3 regions of the Microbacterium sp. NPDC055521 genome follow, and region 2 is predicted to be linked to each of the others. Evidence: predicted binding sites of a transcription regulator. Region 2 holds the regulator's gene; each other region holds the start of a gene.
The links. Region 2 encodes LexA, which represses DNA repair genes until DNA is damaged. Its sites were predicted from a motif close to TCGAACANNTGTTCGA; they were not measured.

Region 1 (6,336 bases), on a different contig from region 2:
CCCCGGTCGCGGCGCAGCGCGGAGAAGTGGATGCCGAGGGCCGCCCGGTGCTCGATGATCAGGGCGAGCCGGTGACCCACACAGTGGGATACGCGGGCATCTTCGCGCAGAGCGAGTACGCGCCGCAGCCGATCGGCACGGGCCCCGAACTCGCGATGCAGCAGACCGGAGCTGTCGCCTCCCTCGTGATCAACCTGCCCGAGAAGCTGTGGAACGTCGGCGTCTCGCTCGTGACGGGAGCCGAGCGCGACCCGAACGGCCCGCTCAGCGTGGTCGGGGTGGGTCGCCTGGCCGGTGAGGTGGCGGCCACGGATGCCCCGGTGCTGAACCGCCTCGTCGTGCTGATGAACCTGCTCGCGGCGCTGAACATCGCCTTGTTCGTGTTCAACCTCATCCCGCTGCTGCCGCTCGACGGCGGCCACGTCGTCGTCGCGCTCTGGGAGGGTCTGAAGCGCACGTGGGCGAAGATCACGGGGCGTGCCGCCCCGAAGCCCGTCGACGCGACCCGGCTGGTTCCGGTGACCGTCGTCGTCGCGGTGCTGCTGATCGGCATGGGTGCGCTGCTGATCGTGGCCGACCTCGTCAAGCCGATGAGCCTGCTCGGCTGACGCTGCTCGGCCGGCCTTCCCGGGCGGCCTTCCCGGCTGGCCTTCCCGGCTGGCCTTCCCACGTCAGATGAGGGCGTGGGCGGCGAGCCGCTCCAGCGTCTCCAGGCCGTCGCGCGACAGGATCGATTCGAGGTGTCCCTGCACCGACGCGAAGCGGTCTCCGCGCAGCGCGTAGACGTCGCCTGTGGAGGCATCCGCCGACACCTCCGCATCCGTCACGGCCGTCGTGCCGGGCGCGACCCGGGCGGTGTAGGTGTTGTAGAAGCCGACCGACGCGTCCTGCCCGAAGACCGGAACCGTCTTCTGCACGCCCTGGTGCGGTGTGTCGAGCGGAACCAGGTCGATGCCGAGCCGGTCGGCGAGGATCTGATGGCTCAGGCACACGGCGAGCAGTGGCGCTCCCGCGTCGCAGCGTCGGGCCACGACCTGCTGCATGCGCGCGATGCGCGGGGAGGCGGTGTCGCGGGGGTCGCCGGGCCCGGGACCGGCGACGACCAGATCTGCGGTGTCGATCGCGTTGTCGGTCACGGTGTCCCACGAGGCGATCTCGACCTCGAGCCCCAGGTGACGCAGCTGGTGGGCGAGCATGGTGGTGAAACGGTCCTCGGCGTCGACGACGAGTGCGCGGCGGCCCGCGAAGCGGCCGCCGGGATGGGCATCCTGCGGCTGCATCCAGAAGTCCGCGAGGCGGGTGTTGCGCGATGCCAGCAGAGCGGCGATCTCGGGATCGTCGGCGAGCCGCACCTCACCCGGCGCATCGTCGCCTCGCGCCTCGGCCGCGCGGTCGCGCTCGATGGCGCCGATCGCGCCCAGCACACCCGCCGCCTTGCCGTGCGTCTCGCTGACCTCGCCGTGCGGGTCGGAGTGGCGTACGAGCGTGGCGCCGACCGGCACGCGCAGCTGTCCGTCGGAGAGATACACCGTGCGGATGAGGATCGGGGCATCCAGATCGTGTCCGCCCTCGCCGTTCGGGGTGAAGAGCGCGGCGACGCCCGAGTAGTACCCGCGGGGGGACCGCTCGTGCCTGCGGATCACCGCGCACGCGTTCTGCATCGGCGAGCCGGTGACGGTGGGGGCGAACATCGTCTCGCGCAGGATGTCGCGCGGGTCGAGGCGACTGCGCCCGCGCAGCATGTACTCGGTGTGGGTGAGTCGCGACATCTCCTTGAGATGCGGGCCGGTGATCCGGCCGCCGTCCGAGCAGACCTGGCTCATCATCTTGAGCTCTTCGTCGACGACCATGAACAGCTCCTCGGTCTCTTTGGTGGACGAGAGGAACTCGGCCAGAGACTCGCGGGTCGCGCCGCCCGCCGGGTGACGGAACGTGCCCGAGATCGGATTCATGGTCACGACGCCCTCGCGTGCGACGACGTGCGCCTCCGGGCTGGCGCCGACGGCGATCTGATCGGGGGTGACGACCGCGAACGTCCAGTACGCCCCGCGCTCGTGCGCGAGCAGCGCGCGGAACCAGGTGAGGGCAGCCGTGCGGTCGTCGGCCTCGAATCTCGCGCGATAGTCGCGCCGGATCACGAAGTTCGCCCCCTCGCCGTGGCCGATCTCGTCGGCGATGACGCGCTCGACTATCTCGGCGTAGTCGTCGTCGGAGATGTCGAACCCGCCGTCGTTCAGCGCGATCGCGGCCTGGGGGAGCACACCCATCAGCTCGGCGCGGTCGAGCCGGAGGTGCTCGGTGACGAGCAGGCAGCGCAGCGGGGTGCCGTCGTCGTGCGCCTCGAATCCGCGCTCGCGCACCTGGCGGTAGGGGACCATGGCGAACACCTCGCGGGCGCCGTCGGGACCGTCGAGCGGAATGTCGGCCAGACGGTCGACGTCGACGATGTCGCCGGTGAGCAGGTCGATGCCGCCCTCACGTGCGATCAGCACGAACGGTGCGTCACGATCGGCCGTGAGCTCTGCCAGTCGGGCGAGCGGAACTGCGGTCATCGGGGTCTCCTCGGTCGGGGATCCGGTGCGGGCAAGAAAAAGACCGCCCCGGAAGGCGGTCTGATCTCGTGGGTACGCGAATCACCGCCTAGAAGGCGGGCCACCAGGTGCGGGTCGCGGACATACCGTGAAAGTAGCACATCGCGGTGCGGGCGATCGGGCGCGTGACGCCGCGCGCAGCCGCTTTCGCTCGCGGAGACAGCCTCTTTCGAACCCCATGCCGCACTCGATCGTCAGAAGGGCGGCGGAGCAGCGCTGCGGAAACCGGTGGGGGAGATGACCTGCGCCGTGTGGTCGGGTCGGGTGCGGTATCGGATGCGGGTGCGATGTCGCATGGTGTGGTCGCGGGGGCAGAGTGGTCGCAGCTGGGTGAGGTCGGTGGTTCCGCCCTTCGCCCAGGGCCGGTCGTGGTCGAGGTCGGCGTCGACGGCGAGGTGGGTGCATCCGTCGCGGGAGCAGGTCCCGTGGTGCAGGGTCAGCCAGTCGCGCTGAGCGCGGGTGGGGCGGTAGGTGCGCCGGTCCATGTCGATGATCACGCCTTTGACGGGGTCGGTGATCAGCCGGTGGAATCCGCGGGCGTCGAGGAAGAGCTGCTTCGCGGTGAGCGGGTCGATCGTGTCGCCGCCCACGATGGACGCGGATTCGACGGGGACTGGTTCGCCGGCGAGCAGCTGCACGGGCACGGTGACGAAGACCTTCGTCTTCACCGCAGTGGGGGTGCCGATGCCGCGCAGCCATGCGCTGAACAGGTCGGCGCGGATCTGATCCCGCGTGCGCCCGTCGCGCTCAAACTTCTGGGTGTGCTTCGCCGTCGCCGTCAGGCGGCGCATCATCGCGACCGCCTCGTGGGTGGGGACCAGGGCGGTGACCCACGACATTCCGTCGCCGGCGGGGGAGCGGCCGACATGCCGGTCGGCCATCGCGCGGGTGTGCCGGCGGGCGGCGGTGTCGCCGGTGATCCGGTCGACGAGCTTCTTCGCCCGCTGCCGCAGCACCGCTGATGAGCAGGTCAGCACCCACTCGTGCGCGGCCTGATCCAGCCGGGCGAGCGCGGCGGCCTCGGCATCCCGAACCTCCTGCGGCGCGCCGAGCGGGGAGGCGAGCGGGCCGGCGGCGGTGACGATCACCCCGACGTTGTGCATCGACGCGAACCCGTCACGGGCGCGCTGCCACAGCAGCGGCAGATCCCGCGCCGCCGTCTCAGCGACAGAGCACAGCTCCCGCACCCGCTCCTGCGAGATCCGCAACCGCAGCGACAGCTCCAGCACGACAGCCCGCTCGGCCATCTGCGCGTCGGCGTCGATCGTGTAGATCTCCGGATGCTGACGAGCGAACTCGACCGCTTCCACCACGCGCTGCGCCTGACGAGCCGCATAACGGTTCGCATCCACCTCAGAACACGTCACATCATCAAGAAGAACACCTAGCACATCACCCGCAGACCGCGGGATCGAGCCGAACTCCTCATCGATGATCACCACACCAGTATAGAACAAAGATTCGAATATGTCTACACCTGTATCGCGGCAGATCTTGCCCCGGACACGAAGCGGTCGACTTCCAGCCGACGCCGATCGGGCGGCGGTAGCCTGGATGCGTGCCTGCAGTGAATCTTGGGATGCCGCGCATCCCCGAAGTCCTCGCCCCACGTCGCAAGTCCCGTCAGATCCGGGTCGGCAAGGTCCTGGTCGGCGGCGACGCCCCCGTCAGCGTCCAGTCGATGACGACGACGAAGACCACCGACATCAACGGCACACTGCAGCAGATCGCCGAGCTCACGGCATCCGGCTGCGAGATCGTCCGCGTCGCGGTGCCGTCGCAGGACGACGCCGATGTGCTGCACATCATCGCGAAGAAGAGCCAGATCCCGGTGATCGCCGACATCCACTTCCAGCCGAAGTACGTGTTCCAGGCGATCGACGCCGGCTGTGCGGCGGTGCGCGTCAACCCGGGCAACATCCGCAAGTTCGACGATCAGGTGGGCGCCATAGCCAAGGCCGCGCAGGATGCGGGCGTGTCGCTGCGCATCGGCGTGAACGCCGGCTCGCTCGACCCGCGACTGCTCGAGAAGTACGGCAAGGCGACCCCCGAGGCGCTCGTCGAGAGCGCGGTGTGGGAGGCGTCGCTCTTCGAGGAGCACGACTTCCACGACTTCAAGATCTCGGTCAAGCACAACGACCCCGTCGTGATGGTCAAGGCGTACCGCCAGCTGGCCGAGCGCGGTGACTGGCCGCTGCACCTCGGCGTGACCGAGGCCGGTCCGGCGTTCCAGGGCACGATCAAGAGCGCCACCGCGTTCGGCATCCTGCTGGGCGAGGGCATCGGCGACACCATCCGTGTCTCGCTCTCGGCGCCCCCGGCTGAAGAGGTGAAGGTCGGCCACCAGATCCTGCAGTCGCTGAACCTTCGCGAGCGCAAGCTCGAGATCGTGTCTTGCCCCTCGTGCGGTCGTGCGCAGGTCGACGTCTACTCGCTCGCCGATGACGTCACCGAAGGGCTCAAGGACATGACGGTCCCGCTGCGCGTCGCCGTGATGGGCTGCGTCGTGAACGGCCCCGGCGAAGCGCGCGAGGCGGACCTCGGCGTCGCATCGGGCAACGGCAAGGGGCAGATCTTCGTCAAGGGAGAGGTCATCAAGACCGTGCCCGAGGCCGACATCGTCGCCACGCTCATCGAAGAGGCGAACCGCATCGCCGCTGAGATGGGCTCCGACGCCCCGCTCGGCACCGCCCAGGTCATCACCGGCTGACGCGTCAGGAGGAATCCATGCAGTCGACGCTCGTCTCGTTCCCCGATGGCGCACTGGCCGGCGAAGGCGAGGTGCTTCTCGTAGATCAGGCCGCCTCGATCGTCGTGGTCGACGCGACCCCGTTCCATCCCGTCGACCACACCTGGCCCGACCAGCCCGGAGATTCCGGCGCGATCACCATCGGCGACGTGCGGGTGCGCGTGACCGAGGCCGTGATGGCCGCGATCAGCGACGAGGGAGCGCTGGCTGTCGGCTCCGACATCCCCGTCAAGCGCGGTGGCGAGGGCTGGACGTGGATGGTCGGCCACCGCACCGAGGGGGCGATCCCCGCCGACATCGCTATCGGTGCGCGGGTCACGCTGACGGTGGATGCCGATCACCGGGCCTCACTGAGCCGAGGGCACACCGCGTGCCACCTGGCGTCCCTCGCCCTCGACGCGGCGGTGGCCGACCTGTGGCGCAAGGAGATCGGCACCGACCCGCTCGGCAATCCCGACTTCGAGGGGAAGGCGAACCAGTCCAGCCGCATCCACGCCGACGGCAGCGTCGACGAGTATCGCCTGGGCAAGAGCCTGCGCAAGGCAGGCTTCGACTCCGAGGGGTTCGCGGCCTCGCTGGCCGAGCGTGAGACGCGGATCAACGAGACCCTCGCCGGCTGGATCGCCTCGGCGGGTCGGAGTCGCATCGATGTCGACGGGCCGAGCATCATCGACCGTCGCACCTGGCGCTGCACGCTGCCCGAGGGCGAGGTCGGATTCCTCTGCGGTGGCACGCACGTGCAGTCCCTCGCCGAGTTCGCGTCGATCACGGTGTCACTCGACCTCGGCGATCCGCAGCTGCTCGTGATGACGACGACCGCAGTGCCCGCCTGATCACCCGTCGTTGATCCACACCGCCTCGAGGATCCGCTCGGCATCCTCGTGACCGAGTCCCGCGCGCCTGGCCGTCACCGCGAACGAGCGAGCGTCACGCACCACGTCCCGCGGGATCGATGTCCCGCGGCACTCGAAGCGACTCAGATCGCGCTGAGGTCGA
Region 2 (6,336 bases):
GATCATCATCGACTCCGGCAACGACGAGTCCGACCCGATGTGGCTGCGCATGATCGACCACGCCGATCAGCTCGTCGTGGCGACCACGACTCGCGACGATCACGCCGAGGCCGGTGCTCTGCTGCTCGAGGCGCTCGAGGACCGTGACGAGCGGTCGGCGCGGCTCGCCCGCCGATCGGTGGTCGTCGTCACTCAGGCCGACCCCAAGGCCACGGCGGCCGATGTCGACCAGGTGGTGTCCGGCTACCGCGACCTGGCACGAGAGGTGGTCGCGATTCCGTTCGACCACGAGATGGTCGACGGCCATCTGAGGCTGGGCGCCCTCGCGCCGGCGACGCAGTCGGCCTGGCTGGCGGCGGGCGCCGCCGTCGCACGCGGGCTCTGATCACGGGGACGAGCGCCCTTCGGTGCGCTCGTCACACCCGCGGTCCGATCAGAGCGATCCGATCCAGTTGCGCAGCAGCCGGATGCCCGCTTCCCCCGACTTCTCGGGGTGGAACTGCGTCGCCGAGAGCGGACCGTTCTCGACGGCGGCGATGAAGCGCTCACCGTGAGTCGCCCACGTCACGGCCGGCTGCGGGAACGGCGCGATGACGTCGAGCTCCCACGCGGTGGCGGCGTACGAGTGCAGGAAGTAGAAGCGCTCGTCCTCGATACCGTCGAAGAGCACGCTGCCCTCCCCCGGCTCGACCGTGTTCCAGCCCATGTGCGGCAGCACGGGGGCGTCCAGCTCGGCCACCGTGCCCGGCCACTCACCCAGCCCCTCGGCGGGCTGGCCGCGCTCGACGCCGCGCTCGAACATCACCTGCATGCCGACGCAGATGCCGAGCACCGGGCGTCCGCCGGCCAGGCGCCGGTCGATGATCTCGTCACCGCCGTGTGCGACCAGCGCGTCGCGAACCGCGGCGAAGGCGCCCACGCCGGGCACGAGCAGTCCGTCCGCCTCGAGGGCCCGGCTGCGATCACGCGTGAGCTCGACCTCGGCCCCCGCTGCGGCCAGAGCCTTCACGGCGGAGTGCACGTTGCCGGAGTCGTAGTCGAAGACGACGACACGACGCTCGGTCACAGCGCGCCCTTGGTCGAGGGGATGCCGTCGACGAGCGGGTCGACGGCCTTTGCCTGACGGAACGCGCGGGCGAACGCCTTGAATTCGGCTTCGGCGATGTGGTGCGGGTCGCGGCCCCCGAGGAGGCGCACGTGCACGGTCAGGCCGGCGTTGAGGGTGATCGCCTCGAACACGTGGCGCACCAGCGATCCGGTGAAGTGACCGCCGATGAGGTGGAACTCGAAGCCCGCGGGCTCACCGTCGTGCACGAGGAACGGGCGGCCCGAGATGTCGACCACGGCCTGAGCGAGAGCCTCGTCGAGGGGCACCAGCGCATCGCCGTAGCGCGAGATGCCCGCCTTGTCGCCGAGCGCTTCGCGGATCGCCTGGCCGAGCACGATCGAGATGTCCTCGACCGTGTGGTGCGCGTCGATGTGCGTGTCGCCGGTGGCGCGCACCGTGAGGTCGGTGAGCGAGTGCTTCGCGAACGCCGTGAGCATGTGGTCGAAGAACGGAACGCTCGTGTCGATGTCGCTGCGTCCCGTGCCGTCGAGGTCGATGACGACCTCGACGGTCGACTCGGAGGTGCTGCGGGTTCGGCGGGCGGTGCGGGTGGTCATGCGGGCGATCCAATCGACGCGAGGGCTTCCAGGAATGCGGTGGTCTCGGCTTCGGTGCCGGCGGAGACACGCAGGTGATGCGGGATTCCGACGTCGCGGATGAGCACTCCGCGGTCGTACAGTGCACGCCAGAGGGCCTGCGGGTCGTCGACTCCGCCGAACAGCACGAAGTTCGACCACGAGGCGTGCGGCCGGTATCCGAGGGCCTCGAGCGTGGCCGAGATGCGCTCACGCTGCTCGACGATCTCGTCGACCATCTGCAGCATGGTCGACGAGTTGCGCAGCGCCGCAACGGCTGCGGCCTGCGTGAGAGCACTGAGGTGGTAGGGAAGGCGCACGAGCCGCAGCGCATCGATGAACGCCGGGTCGGCGGCCAGATAGCCCACCCGGGCGCCGGCGAAGGCGAAGGCCTTGCTCATCGTGCGCGAGACGGCGAGCCGCGGCCGGCCGGCCAGCAGGCTCAGCGCCGAGGGGGCGTCGTGCGGGGCGAACTCCTGGTAGGCCTCATCGACGATCACGACGCCGCGCGTCGCGTCGTAGACGGCCTCGATGACGTCGAGTCCCAGCGGGGTGCCGGTGGGGTTGTTCGGGGTGCACAGGATGACGACGTCGGGGTCTGCCTCGGCGACCTGCCGCGCGGCATCATCGGGGTCGAGCGTGAAGTCGTCGTGCCGGGCGCCCGCGAGCCACTGCGCGCCCGTGCCCTGCGTGATCAGCGGGTACATCGAGTAGGTGGGCGCGAACCCGAAGGCGGTGCGGCCCGGGCCGGCGAACGCCTGCATGATGTGCTGCAGCACCTCGTTCGAGCCGTTGCCCGCCCAGATCTGCTCGGCCGTCAGCCCGTGACCGAGGTACGCGGCGAACGCCTCTCGCAGCTGCGTGAACTCACGGTCGGGGTAGCGGTTGACGTCGCGCAGCGCGAGGGCGATGTCGTCGAGGATGTCGCTGGCGACCTCGTCGGGAACCCGATGCGTGTTCTCGTTGACGTTCAGAGCGACCGGGAGCGGCGCCTGCGGGGCACCGTACGGCGTGAGCCCGCGCAGGTCGGCGCGGAGGGGCAGCTCATCGAGGGATGTCACATGCTCCATCGTAGGCCGCGCATCGCGCGCGCCGCCGCGGATGACGGCGCGCTCACCCGGAGTAGGCCGTCGGGATCGCGATCGACGTGCCTACCTGGATCATGCCGGTGGTGAGGTCGTTGAGACGCTTGATGTCGTCGATGACGTCGCGCGGATCGGAGGCGGGTGCTGCCTCGGCTGCGATAGACCACAGCGTGTCACCGGGCAGAACCGTCACGGTCTCGAAGGCGACCGGCTCACTCTCACCGGACGCGACAGCCGAGCCGCCGGCCAGAAGGGAGACGGCGATGCCTGCGATGACCGGTGCGGCGGCGAGGGCGGCGAGCAGACGACGACCGCGCGCCGTGAGGCGCAGCCGGGTCGAGACAGAACGCCGTGCAGCGGCCGTGACCGTGAAGGTCTCGGGGGCCTGGATGCTGGTGGTGCTCATGTGATGCTCCTCTTCGCTCTCCTCCGCCCTTCGGGCGGAAGGGGTGCAGCTTTCGCATCCGGCATCCGGCCGGGGATGCCGGATGCGAAGCTACGTTCCGAATGTATCTTCGATATCGAACATCTGTCAAGAATTCTTCGAATACCGTGCCGTCACTTCTGCGACACGCTCGAACAGATCTTCCGTTATCCGGGCGAACTCGGATACGGTTTCGATGAAGTCAGCCCACCATGGGCCACCGACATTCGAACCGGATCCCCGCGACGACGCGGATCCGACCGTGTGAGGGTATGAAGGAGCATCCATGAGCGACACCCCCGAGACCGCAGCCGAGGCTCCCCGCACGCGACGCCGCAAGAGCCTGAGCCCCAAGCAGATGGCGATCCTCGAGGTGATCCAGACCTCGATCGCCCGCCACGGCTACCCGCCGAGCATGCGCGAGATCGGCGACGCGGTGGGGCTGAAGTCGCTCTCGAGCGTCACTCACCAGCTCGGGCAGCTCGAGCTGAGCGGCTACCTGCGCCGCGACCCGGGCAAGACCCGCGCGATGGAGGTGCTGATCGACCTTCCCGGCAGCGGTACCGAGAACCCCGCCGACACCGCCCCGTCCGTAGGGGACGCCGCGCTGGTGCCCCTCGTCGGCCAGATCGCCGCGGGAGTGCCGATCACGGCCGACCAGCAGGTGGAGGAGATCTTCCCGCTGCCGAGGCAGCTGGTGGGCAAGGGCGATCTGTTCATGCTGAAAGTCAACGGCGAGTCGATGATCGACGCGGCGATCTGCGACGGCGACTGGGTCGTCGTGCGCACGCAGAACAATGCCGAGAACGGCGAGATCGTCGCCGCCATGATCGATGGGGAGGCGACGGTGAAGACCTTCCGCCGGCGAGACGGGCACACCTGGCTGCTGCCCCGCAACTCGGCGTTCGAGCCCATCCTCGGCGACGAGGCGGTCGTGCTCGGCAAGGTCGTCGCGGTGCTCCGCTCGGTCTGATCGCGCGCCTGCGACGGAGAGAGGCGCCGCTTCCCGGTCGGGAAGGGGCGCCTCTCTTGCTGGACGGGCGTCAGACGGCGACCGCGACGTCCTCACGGACGCGCCGGGTGGCCTCGACGATGTTGCGCAGCGACTCGACGGTCTCCTCGTAGGCGCGGGTCTTCAGACCGCAGTCGGGGTTCACCCACAGCTGCCGCAGCGGCAGCTCGTCGACGGCGCGGCGCAGCAGAGCCTCGATCTCGTCGACGCTGGGCACCCGCGGCGAGTGGATGTCGTACACGCCGGGGCCGACCCCGTGATCGAAGCCGAAGCGCGCGATGTCGGCGACGACCTCCATGCGGCTGCGCGCGGCCTCGATCGAGGTCACATCGGCGTCGAGGGCGCGGATCGCATCGATCACCACGCCGAACTCCGAGTAGCAGAGGTGCGTGTGGATCTGCGTCGCCGCAGCGGCACCGGCGGTCGCGAGGCGGAACGAGCGCACCGACCAGTCGAGGTAGTCGGCCTGATCCGCCGCCTTCAGCGGCAGCAGCTCGCGCAGCGCCGGCTCGTCGACCTGGATGATCGCGATACCGGCGGCCTCGAGGTCGGTGATCTCGTCTCGCAGGGCGAGGGCGACCTGATCGGCGGTCTCGCCGAGCGGCTGGTCGTCGCGTACGAACGACCACGCGAGAATCGTCACGGGACCGGTGAGCATGCCCTTGACCGGCTTCGCGCTGAGCGACTGGGCGTACGCGGCCCACGAGACGGTGATCGGCGCCGGGCGCGACACGTCTCCCCAGAGGATCGAGGGCCGGGTGGCGCGCGAGCCGTAGGACTGCACCCAGCCGTGCTGGGTGACGGCGAACCCGTCGAGGTGCTCGGCGAAGTACTGCACCATGTCGTTGCGCTCGGGCTCGCCGTGCACGAGCACGTCGAGGCCGAGCTCCTCCTGCAGGGCGACGACCTGGTCGATCTCGCGGCGCAGGAAGTCGTCGTAGTCGTCGGCGGGCAGCTCGCCGCGCAGGAACTGGGCGCGGGCCCTGCGGATGTCGCCGGTCTGCGGGAACGAGCCGATCGTCGTCAGGGGCAGTGCGGGCAGGTTCAGCGCCCGCTGCGCGCTCTCGCGCTCGGCATACGAGACGCGCGAGAACTCCGCCTCGGCGACCTCGTGCCCGCGCACCGCCCCGTCGCGCACGCCGGGGGCGGCATGCCGGTCGGCGAGGGCTGCGGATGCCGCATCCAGCGCGTCGGCGATGGCCTCCCGGCCCCGGCCCAGCCCCCGCGCGAGGGTGACGACCTGGCCGACCTTCTGGTCGGCGAAGGCGAGCCACGAGACCAGACGCGGATCGAGTGCCGTCTCGTCGTCGACGTCGTGCGGCACGTGCAGCAGCGAGGTCGAGGTGGATGCCGACACCGCGGCCGCGCCGAGCGCGCGCAGCGACTCGAGCTTCGCGAACGCCGCGTCGAGGTCGCCGCGCCAGATGTTGTGTCCGTCGACCACGCCGCCGACGAGGGTCTTCCCTTCGAGCGTGGGCAGTGCGGCGGGCACCTCGCCGCGGACGAGGTCGACGCCGATCGCCTCGACGGGCGCGGCGGCCAGCACGTCGAGCGTCGCGCCGAGCGCGGCGTACGGGGCTGCCACGAAGATCTGCGGGCGCGCGCTCGCGCCGCCGAGCACCGCGAGGGCGCGGGCTGCGGCATCCGCCAGGGTCGCGGTGTCGACCGGCAGCGACTCGCTGACCAGCGCCGGCTCGTCGAGCTGCACCCACTGGGCGCCGCCTGCCTTCAGCTTGGCCAGCAGCTCGGCGTAGACCGGCAGCAGGTCATCGAGTCGGCTGAGCGGCTCGAAGCCCTCCGGTGCGTCATCCGACGCCTTCGCCAGGGCGAGCAGGGTGACCGGTCCGACGATCACCGGGCGGGTGACGTACCCGGCGGCCGCAGCCTCGGCGACCTGCTGCACGAGATGCTCGCTGGCGAGGGAGAAGGCCGTCTCGGGGCCGATCTCCGGCACGAGGTAGTGGTAGTTCGAGTTGAACCACTTGGTCATCTCGAGCGGTGCGCGCTCGCCCTCGCCGCGGGCGACCGTGAAGTACGCATCCAGTCCGATGGTGCCGTCGGCATCGCGAAGATCGTCGAAGCGGGTCGGGATGGCGCCGACGGTGACCGCGGCGTCGAGCACCTGGTCGTAG
Region 3 (6,336 bases), on a different contig from region 2:
GACGGCCCGTGACGACGACTTTCACGTCGGAGGCCTCGAACGCGGGCAGGACGTGCGCGGACCACTCGGCCGCGTCGAGCTGTGCAAGGTCGGCGCGATCGCGGAATTCTTCGCGCGTGGCACCGGCCCAGAGCGCCTCGATCTCGCGGAGGCGCCGGTGCTCGGCATCCGGATCGCGGAACGGCTCCGAGCCCTCGGCGACGGCGACGGAGCCGTGCCCGGCGTACTCCCATCCGAATCGATACGTGACGCGGTGCCGGTCTCGGAACGCCACCCGCAGCACCGGCTCGGGCACGGCGAGCGACGGCAGCGCGAGGTGGTCGGGGGCCGTCACCACCGTCTGCCTGGCGAGCACGGGGTACGCCTCGGCGAGGAACGTCTCGCGGTCGTGCGGTGCGACATCGATCGATGCGGGCGTGTTGAGCGCGTTCAGAACGGCGGGTGCGAGCGCGATGCGCGCGATGGTCACGGCGACTCCCGATCCCACCAGTTCCCACCGGTACAGTCCGATGCGCCCGATCGGGCGCAGCTGCGCAGCCGGCGCAGGCCGCCCGTCGAGTACGGCCTCGGCGCCGACGATGAGCCCTCCGCTGTCAGCCGGGTCGATGCGCAGCCCGATCGTCGCGTCCTCGGCGAACTGGACGGCGGTGTGCTTCTGCGTCGAGATGATCGGGATGCCCAGTCCCGCCAGCGCGTCGACGTGCTGCCACAGCAGCGGCGTCTCGACCCGGTCGAGGGCGATCCAGTCACCCGCGGTGCCCGAGAGCAGCGAGTCGCGCGCGATGTTGAGGAAGTCGGTGAACCAGCGCGCCTGGTCGGCATCGAAGCGCGCCGACGAGCGCCGCACGGAGTCCCAGGAAGCCTCGCCGTGGATCCATCGGCCCGTCGACGCGCTGCGCATGAGCGGGCGGACGCAGAGCAGGATCTCACCGTGATCGCCGGCGAGGTCGCGAGGTGTCGCCGTCTGCAGGGCGGCCGGCCCCCACCGGTCGAACGAGTGGCGGGGCCGCGTGCGCAGCTCGATTCCCAGCGCGAGGGGCAGCGCGGACGTCGCCGCGGGCGGAGCGTTCAGCAGCGCACGCCACGCCGGCGGCGGAACGGGGCGGGCGAACGCCCCGAACTGCTCCCACGGCTCGCGCGGCGGCGGCGGGGCGGGGGACGCCGCGGCGGGCCGCTCGGGCGCGCTGTCGAGCGTCTCATCCGCGTCGGCACCGATGAGGATGGCCGCGATCGCGTGCTTACAGGCCGCGGCGACCGGGCACGTGCAGTTGGTCGTCATGATCCGCGGCCCGTCGAAGCGCACCCGGCACCGGTAGGGAGCACGTTCACTGCCGAATACGCCGGCGGTGAGCGTCTGAGATGCGGCATCCCACCGCACGTCGGCGACGCGACCGCGACGGGCGTAGTCGAGCCCGCGCTGGTAGCCGCCGTCGCCCGCCAGGGCGCGCAGCACCGTGGCGGGAGGGCGAGGAGAGCTCATGACAGCATCCTCCCCGTCACCACCGACACGCGCTCAGCGCCGGCTGCGACTCAGATGGATCGGGCGATGCGGGCCAGCACGCCGTGCACGAACCCGCCGGAGTCCTCGGTCGAGAGCTCCTTGGCGAGTTCGACGGCCTCGTCGATTGCGACGGCGGTGGGAACCTCGTCGTTGTAGACGATCTCCCAGGTGCCGATGCGCAGCAGGGCGCGGTCGACGGCGGGCATCCGCTCGAGCTTCCAGTCGTTGCTGTGCGTGGTGATGTGCTCGTCGATCTCATCGCGGTTGTCGATGATGCCGTCGACGATGTCGCGGGCGTACAGCCACGAGGCCTCGCGAGACGGCTCGCTGGCGGCGCGCTTGGCGGCTGCGGCGAGCACGACCGAGAGCTCCTCGCCGCGTACGTCGGCCGAGAAGAGGATGTCGAGGGCGCGCTTGCGCGCCTTGGTGCGGGCGCTCAAGGTCAGTCGTTGACGCGGCCGAGGTAGTCGCCCGTGCGGGTGTCGACCTTGACCTTGGTGCCCTGCTCGAGGAACAGCGGAACCTGGATCTCGTAGCCGGTCTCGAGGGTCGCGGGCTTGGTGCCGGCCGACGAGCGGTCGCCCTGCAGACCGGGCTCGGTGTACGTGACCTCGAGCACGACCGAGGCGGGCAGCTCGATGTAGAGCGGGTTGCCGTTGTTCAGCGCGATCTGCACCTGCTGGTTCTCGAGCATGTAGTTCTTCGCGTCGCCGACGGTGGCCGCGGGGACGTTGATCTGGTCGTAGTCCTCCTGGTCCATGAAGACGAAGCTGTCGCCGTCGGTGTACAGGTAGGTGAAGTCGCGACGGTCGACGTTCTCGATCTCGATCTTCGTGCCGGCGTTGTAGGTCTTGTCGACCGACTTGCCCGTGACGACGTTCTTCAGCTTGGTGCGGACGAAGGCGCCGCCCTTGCCGGGCTTGACGTGCTGGAACTCCACGACGCTCCAGAGCTGTCCGTCGATCTTGATGACGACGCCGTTCTTGATGTCTGCGGTGGATGCCATGGTGATGCGGGTCCGTTCGTTCAGAAGCTTCGAGGGCCGGCGCGGTTGCGCGCGGGAAGGTGGCCAAATAGCGATTCTATCGGATGCCCCGGATCGGCCGATCTGATCGCGTACCACCCTCGACAGATTCGAAGTTTTGTTCTATACTGGTGTGGTGTTCATCGATGAGGAGTCCGGTACGAGCCCGCAGTCTGCGGGCGATGTGCTGAGCGTGCTCCTCGATGACGTGACGTGCTCCGAGGTGGACGCGAACCGGTATGCCGCGCGGCAGGCGCAGCGCGTGGTGGAAGCGGTCGAGTTCGCGCGTCGGCATCCGGAGATCTACACGATCGACGCCGACGTGCAGATGGCCGAGCGGGCGGTGGTGCTGGAGCTGTCGCTGCGGTTGCGGATCTCGCAGGAGCGGGTGCGGGAGCTGTGCTCTGTCGCTGAGACGGCGGCGCGGGATCTGCCGCTGCTGTGGCAGCGCGCCCGTGACGGGTTCGCGTCGATGCACAACGTCGGGGTGATCGTCACCGCCGCCGGCCCGCTCGCCTCCCCGCTCGGCGCGCCGCAGGAGGTTCGGGATGCCGAGGCCGCCGCGCTCGCCCGGCTGGATCAGGCCGCGCACGAGTGGGTGCTGACCTGCTCATCAGCGGTGCTGCGGCAGCGGGCGAAGAAGCTCGTCGACCGGATCACCGGCGACACCGCCGCCCGCCGACACACCCGCGCGATGGCCGACCGACACGTGAGCGTCTCCCCCGCCGGCGATGGGATGTCGTGGATCACCGCGCTTCTTCCCACTCACGACGCGGTCGCCGCGATGCGGCGTCTGACCGCGACGGCGAAGCACATGCAGAAGGCCAAGCGCGAGGGCAGAACACGCAGCCAGATCCGTGCTGACCTGTTCAGCCAATGGCTGCGCGGTGTCGGCACCGCGACGGCGGTGAAGACGAAGCTGTTCGTCACCGTGCCCGTCCAGCTGCTCGCCGGCGACCCGGTCCCGGTGGAGTCCGCGTCGATCGTCGGCGGCGACACGATCGACCCGCTCACCGCGAAGCAGATGTTCCTCGACGCCCGCGGCTTCAGGCGGGTGATCACCGACCCCGTCACAGGCGCGATCGTCGACATGGACCGGCGCACCTACCGGCCCACGCAAGCGCAACGCGACTGGCTGACCCTGGGCCATGGCACCTGCTCCCGCGACGGGTGCACCCGCCTCGCGGTCGACGCCGACCTCGACCACGACCGGCCCTGGGCGAAAGGTGGGACGACGGATCTGAGTCAGCTCCGTCCCCTGTGTCCCCGCGATCACACACTGCGACATCGCACCCGAATCCGGTATCGGACGCGACCCGACCACACCGTGCAGGTCATCTCCTCCACCGGATACACCAGCACCGCACCACCACCCTTCTGACGATCGACCTGCAGAGCATCTTGAGCGGCCAGCGATCTCCGGTCGGCTAGTTCTCGCACGACCCTCCTCTAGGTAGACTGATCTACCTAGAGGAGGGTCGTGGATGCCGAGCGAGGTCACCGTACGGACGAAGTTGCTGGATGCCGCGTCGCGTCTGTTCTACGCAGACGGGATCGCGGCGACGGGTATCAACGCGATCACCGCCGCGGCCGGGGTGGCGCGGATGAGTCTCTACAACAACTTCACATCGAAAGACGAACTGGTGTTGGCATACATCGAGGCCCGCCACGACGAGTGGCTTGCGCTTTACATGGCGCGAGCTGGAGACGGTGCCGGTCCGAAGCGAAGCGTTGTCGCTGTCTTCGACGCCTATATCGATCACGCGGAGATCGGGTACGAGCACGGTTTCCGCGGCTGTGGGCTGTTGAACGCTGCGGCGGAGCTTCCGGTGGGGTCGCCGGGCCGTGGTGCCGTCCGACGACACAAGGCGCAGGTCGAGCAGATCCTCTCCGATCACCTGAGCGAGCTGACCTCGCCCTCTGAAGCTCGCGCGCTGGCGGAACACTGCTCATTCCTTCTTGAGGGTGCGATGGCGCGCGCGGGGCTGGAGGGCAGCTCCCAGCGACTCGAGCACGCGAAGCAGCTCGCCACACGCCTGCTGGTTGCTCTGTGAACCGTGGGCGTCTGTCCGGACTCGCAGCGATCACGGTCACGTCCGTGCTGTGGGGCACCACCGGGACCGCGGCGACGTTTGCGCCCGGTGTGGGTCCTCTCGCGATCGGGTCTGCGGCGTTGGGGATCGGCGGGCTCCTGCAGGCGCTGATCGCCGTGCCCGCATTGCGAGCCGAGTGGGAGGCACTGCGTGACCAGCGATGGATCGTGATCATCGGCGCGCTGGCGGTCGCGATCTATCCCCTCGTGTTCTACAGCTCCATGCACACAGCCGGGGTCGCGGTCGGCTCGGTTGTGTCGCTCGCCTCCGCTCCGCTCGCCTCCGGGATCCTGGAACGGGTTGTGGACAGGCGTCCTCTGAGCCGGTGGTGGATGCTTGCCGCGGCGCTGGGCGTACTCGGCAGCACGTTTCTGTGCGTAGCCAAGATCGAGGACGAGGCCAGCTCTGCATTCCACACGGTTCTGGGCATCGCACTCGGTCTGGTGGCCGGCATCACCTATGCCACCTACTCCTGGGCATCGCACCGGCTGATGAGCGGAGGTACCAGCCGCGGAGCGTCGATGGGCGCCGTGTTCGGCGGCGGTGGCCTTCTTCTTCTGCCGGTCCTCGTCCTCACCGGCGCTTCGCTTCTCGACTCAGGTCAGAACATTGCCGTCACCGCCTACATGGCGCTCGTGCCGATGTTCCTCGGATATCTGCTGTTCGGATACGGCCTCACCAAAGTGCGAGCAAGCACCGCCACCACGGTCACCCTCATCGAACCCGCGATCGCGACGGTCCTTGCCGTCCTTGTCGTCGGTGAGCGTCTCACCACTCTCGGGTGGGTCGGCCTCCTCACCATCGCAGGCGCGCTCGTCATCTTGGCTGTCGCACCCACCAACGCTGATCCCGTTCCGGATGCCGTCTGGATCAGCCGTCGGGGCCCGTCCGAATCTGCGAGCCCGTCCGTTCCGGGCGGCTGAGATCAGAGCAGGGCGGCCAGCTCCCGCACGGCGCGCGCGTAGCCGTCGACTCCCTCGCCGACCACGCGCACGGCGGCGACGTCCTGGAGGTACGAGAAGTGCCGGAACTTCTCTCGGGCGTACACGTCGGAGATGTGCACCTCGGCGAACGGCAGGCCGACGCCGGTCAGAGCGTCCCGCAGCGACACCGAGGTGTGCGTGAGCCCGGCGGGGTTGATGATGATCGCCGCGCAGTCCTCGCGAGCCGCGTGGATCGCGTCGATCAGCACGCCCTCGTGATTGCTCTGCAGCGCGCGCAGCTCGTACCCGGCGTCGGCCGCGGCTGTCGCCGTGAGCTGCTCGACGTCGGCGAGCGTCGCGATCCCGTAGACGTCGGGCTCGCGCGTGCCGAGCAGGTTGAGGTTCGGGCCGTTCAGCAGCATCATCCGGCGGGTCTCGGTCATCCGACGATCTCCTGGTAGGCGGCGAACATGAGCGACTCGTCCGGCGCCTGCACGACGGTCGGCTTCGCGATGTCGTCGAGCAGGATGAAGCGCAGCATCCCGCCGCGCGCCTTCTTGTCGCGCTGCATGGTCGCCAGCAGCTGCTGCCAGGCGCCGGCGCGGTAGGTCGTCGGCAGCCCGAGCGACTCGAGCACGGTGCGATGCCGATCGGCACCGGCATCCGACAGCCGACCGGCCAGACGCGACAGCTCGGCGGCATACATCATGCCGATCGAGATCGCCGCACCGTGGCGCCACTGGTAGCGCTCGGCGTGCTCGATGGCATGTCCGAGCGTGTGGCCGTAGTTCAGGA

Region 1: a site for LexA is predicted at 4,041-4,056, ahead of ACWGSM_RS02745 (DUF222 domain-containing protein). Genes of this name have one in related genera too.
Region 3: a site for LexA is predicted at 2,636-2,651, ahead of ACWGSM_RS00160 (DUF222 domain-containing protein). Genes of this name have one in related genera too.

What each region holds. Positions count from the first base shown of each region.
Region 1 is NZ_JBSHJX010000002.1:181,460-187,795, reverse strand. Features, by position in the region: gene ACWGSM_RS02755 (M50 family metallopeptidase) at 1-608, shown strand, start outside; gene ACWGSM_RS02750 (chorismate-binding protein) at 672-2,552, opposite strand; gene ACWGSM_RS02745 (DUF222 domain-containing protein) at 2,786-3,943, opposite strand; gene ispG (flavodoxin-dependent (E)-4-hydroxy-3-methylbut-2-enyl-diphosphate synthase) at 4,150-5,301, shown strand; gene ACWGSM_RS02735 (hypothetical protein) at 5,319-6,173, shown strand; gene ACWGSM_RS02730 (RNB domain-containing ribonuclease) at 6,317-6,336, opposite strand, start outside.
Region 2 is NZ_JBSHJX010000012.1:33,565-39,900, forward strand. Features, by position in the region: gene ACWGSM_RS11575 (MinD/ParA family ATP-binding protein) at 1-385, shown strand, start outside; gene hisH (imidazole glycerol phosphate synthase subunit HisH) at 434-1,066, opposite strand; gene hisB (imidazoleglycerol-phosphate dehydratase HisB) at 1,063-1,665, opposite strand; gene ACWGSM_RS11590 (histidinol-phosphate transaminase) at 1,662-2,753, opposite strand; gene ACWGSM_RS11595 (LysM peptidoglycan-binding domain-containing protein) at 2,797-3,174, opposite strand; gene lexA (transcriptional repressor LexA) at 3,479-4,165, shown strand; gene metE (5-methyltetrahydropteroyltriglutamate--homocysteine S-methyltransferase) at 4,236-6,336, opposite strand, start outside.
Region 3 is NZ_JBSHJX010000001.1:34,455-40,790, forward strand. Features, by position in the region: gene ACWGSM_RS00145 (SNF2-related protein) at 1-1,480, opposite strand, end outside; gene nusB (transcription antitermination factor NusB) at 1,531-1,941, opposite strand; gene efp (elongation factor P) at 1,944-2,507, opposite strand; gene ACWGSM_RS00160 (DUF222 domain-containing protein) at 2,662-3,906, shown strand; gene ACWGSM_RS00165 (TetR/AcrR family transcriptional regulator) at 4,010-4,579, shown strand; gene ACWGSM_RS00170 (DMT family transporter) at 4,576-5,541, shown strand; gene ACWGSM_RS00175 (type II 3-dehydroquinate dehydratase) at 5,544-5,984, opposite strand; gene aroB (3-dehydroquinate synthase) at 5,981-6,336, opposite strand, start outside.